One region of the Pseudoalteromonas sp. SG43-4 genome, then DNA from elsewhere that is predicted to be linked to it. Evidence: predicted binding sites of a transcription regulator. Region 1 holds the regulator's gene; the other holds the start of a gene.
What was found. Region 1 encodes sigma-54, which starts transcription at its own class of promoters, with help from an activator protein. Its sites were predicted from a motif close to GTTGGCACGNNNNTNGNNT; they were not measured.

Region 1 (4,641 bases):
CTATGAGCGCCAGTGCTGACGAAGTACGTTATGATGTATCTAAGCGTTTTTTAACGCTTGTTGGTAATGCACAAGTATCGCAAGCCGGACAAAAAATAAATGCTAAAAGCATTACCTACGACATAGAGCAGCAACTCATCAGTGCCGAAAAAGATGAAAACTCAACTGACCGCGTTCACACAATTTTAGTACCGATCGAAACTAAAAAAAGTAAAAAAGGCGATAAAGGTCAACCATGAGCACATTAAAAGCAGAACTATTAGCAAAAAGCTATAAAGGTCGTGAAGTTGTAAAAAACGTCGGCCTTGAAGTACAAGCTGGCAGTATAGTTGGCTTACTTGGCCCTAACGGTGCTGGTAAAACAACGACTTTTTATATGATTGTAGGGCTTGTTCCTAGCGACAAAGGTAAAATATCTATTGATGATAACGATATTACTCTTTTACCTATGCATAGTCGTGCTAGATTAGGCATAGGCTACTTACCACAAGAGTCATCGATTTTTAGAAAGCTGACTGTTTATCAAAACTTAATGGCCATTTTAGAAACGCGCAAGGAACTAAATAAACAAGCCAGAGAAGACACGCTCAATAACTTATTAGATGAATTTAGCATACAACACATTCGTGATAGCCAAGGTATGGCATTATCGGGGGGAGAACGTCGTCGTGTAGAAATAGCACGAGCGCTGGCAGCAGATCCTAAATTTATATTACTGGATGAACCGTTTGCCGGTGTTGACCCTATTTCGGTATTAGATATAAAGAAAATAATAGAACATCTTAAAAATCGTGGGATTGGTGTATTAATTACCGACCATAACGTAAGAGAGACCCTTGATGTTTGTGAAAAAGCCTACATTGTTTCTCATGGGGAGCTGATTGCATCAGGTACTCCAGAACACGTATTAAATGATAAAACAGTACGCGATGTTTACTTAGGCGAGCAATTTAGGCTGTAACATTTACGCCATGTCTTTAAGCATCTGCTAGTATTAATTATAACAACATAAAAGGATTGTTAGAGATACATGAGGCAATCACTACAGCTGCGCATGGGCCAGCAACTTACAATGACTCCACAGTTGCAACAAGCTATTCGTTTGTTGCAACTCAGTACATTGGATCTCCAGCAAGAAATACAAGAAGCTCTCGACAGTAATCCACTATTAGAGGTTGAAGAGGCAGACTATTCCGAAGACGCTGCTGGTAAAAACGAGCAAAAAGCTGATACCGATGACATAACTGTTAGCGCATCTGCTGATGATGCTCCGAGCGAATACGAACAAGATACTGGTGAAGCACTTGCAAAAGACACGCTAAGTGACGACATGGCTATGGATGTCAGTTGGGATGAGTACATGAGTGCAGCTCCTGCAGCCTCATCAGGTCCAATGCCTGAAGACGAATCAATATACCAAGGCGCCTCTACTGAAACGCTCCATGAGTATTTAATGTGGCAATTACAACTAACGCCATTTAGCCCTACAGACGAAGCTATTGCTATTGCTATTGTAGAAGCTGTCGATGATTCAGGTATTTTAACACTAAGCTGCGAAGAGATTTTAGAAAGCTTTAATCAAGAAAACGAAGATGATAACGAAGTCGAACTTGATGAAATTGAAGCGGTATTAAAACGCATCCAACTGTTTGATCCTGTTGGTATTGCTGCACGTAGTTTACAAGAGTGTTTGTGTATTCAGCTTAATCAATTTGATAAAGAAACACCTTATATTAATGAAACGAAAATGATTTTAACCGAGCATATTGATCTATTAGCAGCTCGCGACTATCGTACATTAATGAAAAAAACTAAGCTCAAAGAAGAAGAGCTTAAAGAAGTAATGACACTAATACATACTCTCAACCCAAAACCTGCAGATACTATTGTAAGGGAAGAATCTGAGTATGTTATTCCTGATGTGTCAGTTAAAAAAATTAAAGGCCGCTGGGTTGTCGAATTAAACCCAGATAGCATGCCTAAAATTCGTGTTAATAGCCAATACGCGGCAATGTCTCGCACTGTAAAATCAAGTGGCGACAGCCAGTTTATTCGCTCACATTTACAAGAAGCTAAATGGTTTATTAAAAGCTTAGAAAGTAGAAACGACACGCTATTAAAAGTTACTAATTGTATTGTTAAGCAACAACAAGGCTTTTTTGAACATGGCCCTGAAGCCATGAAACCAATGGTTTTAAATGATGTTGCTGAAATGGTAGAAATGCACGAATCGACAATTTCTCGCGTAACTACTCAAAAGTACATGCATACACCCCGTGGTATATTTGAGCTTAAATATTTTTTCTCAAGCCATGTAAGTACTGAAAACGGTGGTGAATGTTCATCTACAGCAATACGTGCGCTTATCCGAAAATTAATCGCAGCAGAAAACTCAGCAAAACCATTGAGTGATAGCAAAATAGCGGATATATTGGCTGAGCAAGGAATTAAAGTAGCGAGACGTACAATCGCAAAATACCGCGAATCTCTTGCTATTCCACCGTCAAATCAGCGTAAAAGTCTGATTTAAGACGCTAAACTAAGAGGGTAATGCTTATGCAACTAAACTTAACTGGTCGTCACGTAGAATTAACCGATTCACTAAGAGACTATATTAATACTAAATTTGCGAAGCTTGAAAGACACTCTGATCATATTAATAATGTTCATGTCATTCTCGATGTAGAAAAATTAAATCAAAAAGCAGAAGCCACAATACACGTAAGCGGTGCTGAGCTATTTGCCTCTACAGAACATCAAGATATGTATGCCGCTATTGACTCGTTGATCGACAAGCTCGATCGCCAAGTAATCAAACACAAAGAGAAGCTTGCTCGACACTAATATGATGAAATTAAGTTCACTTATATGCCAGGACTGCAGCAAAGCTGCGGTCCTTTTTAATAGCAAAAAAAGAATTTTAGAGTTCATTAGCGAACTTGCTCACGACAAACTTCCGTATTTACCGCAACAAGATATTCTTAATGCTTTAATGAGCAGAGAGAAATTAGGTAGTACAGGTATAGGACGTGGCATTGCTATTCCTCATGGAAGAATGAGCGGTGCAGAAGAGCCTTTGGCTTTAGTGCTCGTTAGCGAAACTCCAATAAACTTTGATGCAATCGATAATCGCCCTGTTGATATTTTTGTCGCACTCATCGTACCAGATGGCGATAACCAGCAGCACTTAAAGACTCTAGCAACCATTGCTGATAAACTAAACAACAAAGATTTTTGTAAACAGTTACGCAGTGCAAAATCTGATACTGAGCTTTACCAAGTTATTGTCGATCAATCATAGTTTTATAAAGGGTGTTAAATGGAGTTAATTATCATAAGCGGCCGTTCCGGTTCTGGAAAGTCGGTTGCTTTGCGCGTTGTAGAAGATTTAGGTTATTATTGCGTAGATAATATTCCAGTAAACCTACTACCTTCATTAGTTCGCAGTGTGTCTGATAGCTACGATAAAATTGCTGTTAGCATAGATGTGCGCAACATCCCTAAAGAACAAGATGAATTTAACGATATTCTTGAATACTTACCAGGCTTTGCAAACCCTACGTTATTTTATTTAGATAGTGACGATCAGACATTGATCAAACGCTTTTCTGAAACACGCAGATTACACCCACTATCAATAGACTCGTTGCCTCTTGATTTAGCCATCAAAAAAGAAAAAGAATTACTTGATGTATTAACCACTCGCGCCGACTTTATGATAGATACGACTGATTTAAGTGTTCATCAACTCGCTGAATCTATTCGTGAAAAGATTTTAGGTAAAAAAGATAAGCAACTGATTGTCACATTTGAATCATTTGGTTTTAAACACGGTATACCAAAAGAAGCAGACTACGTATTTGATGCACGCTTTTTACCAAATCCACACTGGGAACCAGAGTTGAAGCCTTTAAATGGGTTAGATCAACCGGTTAAAGACTATTTAGCTAATCACAGCATAGTGCAAAAATTCACATGGCAAATTCAAACATTTGTACAAACGTGGTTACCGCATTTAGAACGAAATAACCGCAGTTATTTAACCATTGCTATTGGGTGTACAGGTGGGCAACATCGCTCTGTGTATTTAGCGCAAACTATCGGTGAAAGTTTTGCAATGACACATCCCAATGTAAAAATTCGCCATCGCGAACAAGAAAAATAATATAGCTGAATAATCACCTGTTCAGCTTAGGTAGAGTAAGTTATGCATTGTGAAGATACCTTTTTAATAAAAAACAAATTAGGCTTACACGCCAGAGCAGCTACTGTGCTTGCGCAATTAGCAGTACAATTTGATGCTACAATCACATTATTCCAAGATGACAAAGAAGCAGCAGGCGATAGCGTACTTGCATTAATGTTACTTGAAAGTAGCCAAGGAAAAGAAGTTAAAGTTGTTTGTAAAGGCCCTGATTCTGAGCAAGCTTTACACGCTGTTGGAGAATTAATAGCACAACGCTTTAATGAACAAGAATAATCTGTTTTATAAAAACAATATTCGCATTACTAGTGCTTCAATTAAAACAGATATATAAAATAAATAGGTTAGTAACGCCAGTTAACTCACCTCCCCCCATAAAGTAATATAACAATTTATAAAGGACGCCAATGCCAGAAGCTTTTGAACAAGATTATCCA
Region 2 (4,641 bases), on a different contig from region 1:
CACTTATGGCGCAAGAGCAAATAATTAATGTAGCCCAAAAGCAAGATACTCAAAACGCACGAGAAGAGTACTTAAGTGAGCTACTGGTACGTGCACTTGAGAGTGTTAACTATCCTGGGGTTATTAGGATGACTCCCATATCAGATCAGCAAAAACGTAAGCTCATAAACCTAAATGATAACGAACTAGATATGTATTGGAGTATGAGTAGTCCAGAGCGAGAGGCACTTGCTTTAGCTATTAAAATACCACTATTTAAAGGTTATATAGGAAAGCGGGCTTTACTCACTAATAAACAAAACGTAGCACGCTTTAAAGACGTAAAAACCCTAGAGCAGCTAGGAGAGTTTTCAGCAGTGCAGGGTCACAACTGGCCAGATACAAGAATAATGTCCTATAACGGCTTACGTGTAAGGCCGCTTACCAATTACCAAGCCATGTTCACTTTAACGAGCCGTGGGCGAATAGATTACTTTCCTCGCTCGTTTATTGAGGTTAATTCTGAGCTTATTGAAAACAAACAAAGTAACTTAGTCGTTGTGCCTGATTTATATATAAGCTACCCAACGGGTATTTATTATTTTGTGACTAAGAGTAAACCCGAATTGGCAAAGGCAGTAGAGGAGGGCTTAATATTAATGCAGACAAACGGCGAGTTTGATGCATTATTTAATGAATACTTCGCAAAGGATTTAAATACACTACCTTATACAAAAGGTAAAACAATAGAGATTAAGCTCGATAACCCTTATTTTTAGGCACAAAAAAAGGAGCCTAGGCTCCTTTTTAGTATGCTATTAATAGCATTTAATTAGCGAAGTAACGACTCAGTTAATACTGGACGAATTTCGCGGATAATTGCTTGAGTCAGTTTTGGTGAACCACAGATAATATTGCCGCTGTGGTTATAGTTATTACCACCGGCGAAATCTACAACCATACCGCCCGCTTCTTTAACCATTAGTTCGCCCGCAGCAGAGTTCCAAGGTTTTAAACCAATTTCAAAAAATCCATCAACACGGCCAGCTGCAACGTATGCCATATCTAAAGCAGAACAACCTGCACGGCGAATATCAGCAGTGTGTACAAACAATGCTTTAAACGCTTCAGTGTATGCATCCATGTGGTTTTTGTTTTTGAAAGGGAAACCAGTAGCAAGTACAGTGCCTGCAAGAACCGTAGTTTTGCTAACGCGTAGACGTTTACTGTTTAACTGAGTGCCTTGACCGCGAGATGCAGTGAAAAGCTCACCACGAATTGGATCATAAATAACAGCTTGGTCTAAACGACCTTTAACTTTAAGTGCGATAGAAACCGCGTAATGAGGGATACCTTTGATGAAGTTAGTTGTTCCATCGATAGGATCTACAATCCATTGGTAATCATCATCCTTGCCTTTATGCTCACCTAGTTCTTCACCAACAATTGAGTGAGTAGGGTAAGACTGTAAAATAGTGTCACGAATTACGGCTTCGGCTTCTTTATCAATGTTAGTTACTAAGTCGTTAGCGCCTTTTTGTTGCACTTCAACTTTTGATAAATCTTCACTTGCGCGAAGTAAAATTTTGCCTGCGTTGCGCGCAGCGCGAACCGCAATGTTTAACATTGGATGCATGGTATTACCTTTGGGTTGTAAAAGAACGTTTATATATTTCAGCCGGCGTATTTTAGCGACTTTTGCCATAAAGTAAACAATAAACCCCAAATACTTGTGTTTGTTTTTTATACAAGATTGAAAAGTTTATATATTTTTAAAAAATAATTATCTGCATTTAAATAAATTAATTTTAAATAACACTTTACCTAAAGTTAACTTGAGGTTTTATCGTGCTCCTAACTTAACTGATAGGATAACATTATGTATTTAGAGCACGTAAACTTAGTCGCGAGTGATATAGATAGTATGCTTACATTTTATCGCGCTGTATTTCCACATTGGTCGATTAGAAGTGAGGGCAGAGGCGATTGGCATGGAAAACCAAGACGCTGGGTACACTTTGGAGATGACACGCATTACATTGCGATAAGCAGTCATGGTGAAGGTGAAAACAGAAACTTATCGGGCCATCAAATTGGTTTTGCACACTTTGCTTATGTAACTAATAATTTAAGCGCAGTAGTAATGCGCTTAAATAAAGCGGGTTTTACTCTAAGCAAGCAAGGTAGCGAGAATCCTTTCAGAAAGAATGTCTACTTTATTGATCCTGCAGGGTTTGAAGTTGAGTTTGTAGAGTATTTAAGTGATATACCAAGCGAGCGAAATAACGATTTATAATAAAATACTAAGCAGCACGCTAAAGTGCTGCTACTCAATTATAGTGAGCGGTTATTATTACCCGTGCCAAACTGGGTTTTTAGCTCATTTGCAAAGCTCATAAATTTTTCTTTAATTGTGCGCTTTATTTTCACTTCAACCGAGCCCATTACTGCCTTTCCTTCAATATGAATTGTAGGGCCTTGGCGTTTGTTAAGCGACACAGATTTATTTTCAAGGCTACTTAAAATACAAAACATTTTAGACACTACATTGACATGCTCTGGTACGTAAATTTCATCGCTACCAAAAATACAGTTAACGTAAATAGTTACATTTTGATGCGCAAAAATAGCATCGGTAAAATCAAGCACCACCGATCCCATAAAGTTACTCAAATATATATTTTTTGGTACAACCCACTGACCACTTCGCTCGTTAGATCCTAAAATACTGCGTAATGTAAAATCATCATCACTGTTTTGCTGTGCACTATAATGTGGTGTAAATTGCGATTGTTTTTCTGCTTTATATTGCTGATCGGTATTAAGTGTTAAGTCTTCTACTAAGGCTAGCAGTGCTTCGTTATTAGGTGCATCCATCGCATTATCTAAACGTCTTTCAAATGCATCAACAGAAATAACACCATGACTGTAATTATAAATTAATTGATCAATCACTTGTTCGCGTACTTGCTCTATTGGGCGGTCTTCAACTTTTACAGACATGAGTTATTCCTTATTATATTTACTATTGATACTGCTCTTGTAGTTAGGCTGCAAACCGCGTACCAAATATAATTTCATTAATTATCAATTGGTTATTTTTTAACGGTGTTTTTTGTTTTGTTATATTAACGATAGATTAACCAAAAGAGCAATTATCTAGCTATTTTCACTATTTGAGAAAGTTTTACCGAGTAGCCTGTAAATAGTTACACAAACATAGATAAGGTTTTATCTTTTAATTAATTCAAGTCTTTGAATTTTAAGTATAAATAAAGTTGGCCTGAAGCTCGCATTAGTTAAAGTGTCTTTAATCAAAAGGAGAAAGATTATGAAAACATTTAACAAATCTATTATCGCAGCTCTAGTTCTTGGTACTACGGCTATGGGTGCCCAAGCAAACAGCTGGGAAAACGAAAGTAAAGATGCTTGGATTGATGGTAAGGCAGAAACCGTTCTACTTATGAACACTAATCTAAACAACTTTGACATTAACACTGATGTAAAAAATGGCAAGGTAGTACTTACAGGTAAAGTTAATAGCGAACTCGATAAAGAGCTAGCAGAAGAACTTGTACTTAGCCTAGATGGTGTAACTGATGTTGATAACAGCCTTACTGTTGTTAAAAGCATGGACACCGAAGATAAAAACAACGACATGATGGACGATGATGATAACGACCTAACGGACGCTAAAATCACCACTGTAATCACAACTCGCTTCCTGTTTGACTCAGAAGTAGGTGGTACAGACATTGATGTTGATACCGACAACGGTGTGGTAACTCTGAATGGCTCTGTAGAGTCTGAAGCTGAAAAGCAACTAGCAGTTAAAATTGCTAAAAATGCTGAAGATGTTCGCGACGTAGTTGATAAACTAGCTATTGTTGCTGAATAATACAGTGTAGTTAAGGCCCAGTAATGCTGGGCTTTAAGTCTTTTCAATGTTTAATTTAAATGGAGTTTGATCATGGATATTATTCGTATAATACTTTCGGTTTTATTACCGCCATTAGGTGTGTTTTTGCAAGTTGGCTTAGGTATGCATTTTTGGTTAAATATTCTATTAACACTGCTAGGTTATTTCCCAGGGTTAATACATGCAATCTACATTATTGCGAAAAAATAATGACAGATTATATATTGTGTAAGCCGACTACTGAGGTTTAGCTAAATACTTTAGTACCGATCGGCTCACAATATTAGTTTTTAGAGAGTTTTTAGAGAGTTTTTAGATTAAATCCAATTTTTAAAACTCTTCAACCCATTAATTCACTTCCTTAACTCACTCCCAATATTATTTTAAAACTATACTTATTGTTTACTAATAAGCTTTCCAGCTAACAGTCGCGCTCAGATTCTGATTTGATGCCATTTAGGAAATCTTCAACATTAGTGTGTTTATACATCCATAATATACAATCAAATACCTTATTATTTAGTGACAATATTACCTTCACTTCTAGTGTTATCATTAAACTAGGTTTTTAGGCATGTTGAGGTAGTTAATTGAATATTCGACTTATAATGTTAGGCGTTGTGTCATTCATTTTTTATTTTAGTTGGGCCTTCTGGGCAAATAGTGCGGCAGACATTGCTAAATCGGTCACTTTTCAAGCTGCATTAGTGCAAGGGTTGTATAGTGGATTTGTAACGCTGTTT

Region 2: a site for sigma-54 is predicted at 3,031-3,049, ahead of H5160_RS05580 (LiaF domain-containing protein). Genes of this name have one in related genera too.

The regions. Positions count from the first base shown of each region.
Region 1 covers NZ_JACJFB010000002.1:283,081-287,721, reverse strand. Annotated here, with positions in the region: gene lptA (lipopolysaccharide transport periplasmic protein LptA) at 1-239, shown strand, start outside; gene lptB (LPS export ABC transporter ATP-binding protein) at 236-961, shown strand; gene H5160_RS03305 (RNA polymerase factor sigma-54) at 1,031-2,530, shown strand; gene hpf (ribosome hibernation promoting factor) at 2,557-2,844, shown strand; gene ptsN (PTS IIA-like nitrogen regulatory protein PtsN) at 2,849-3,301, shown strand; gene rapZ (RNase adapter RapZ) at 3,320-4,165, shown strand; gene H5160_RS03285 (HPr family phosphocarrier protein) at 4,208-4,480, shown strand; gene mgtE (magnesium transporter) at 4,612-4,641, shown strand, end outside.
Region 2 covers NZ_JACJFB010000004.1:101,107-105,747, forward strand. Annotated here, with positions in the region: gene H5160_RS05565 (ABC transporter substrate-binding protein) at 1-758, shown strand, start outside; gene suhB (inositol-1-monophosphatase) at 812-1,615, opposite strand; gene H5160_RS05575 (VOC family protein) at 1,859-2,275, shown strand; gene H5160_RS05580 (LiaF domain-containing protein) at 2,314-2,982, opposite strand; gene H5160_RS05585 (BON domain-containing protein) at 3,311-3,877, shown strand; gene H5160_RS05590 (YqaE/Pmp3 family membrane protein) at 3,950-4,108, shown strand; gene H5160_RS05595 (hypothetical protein) at 4,489-4,641, shown strand, end outside.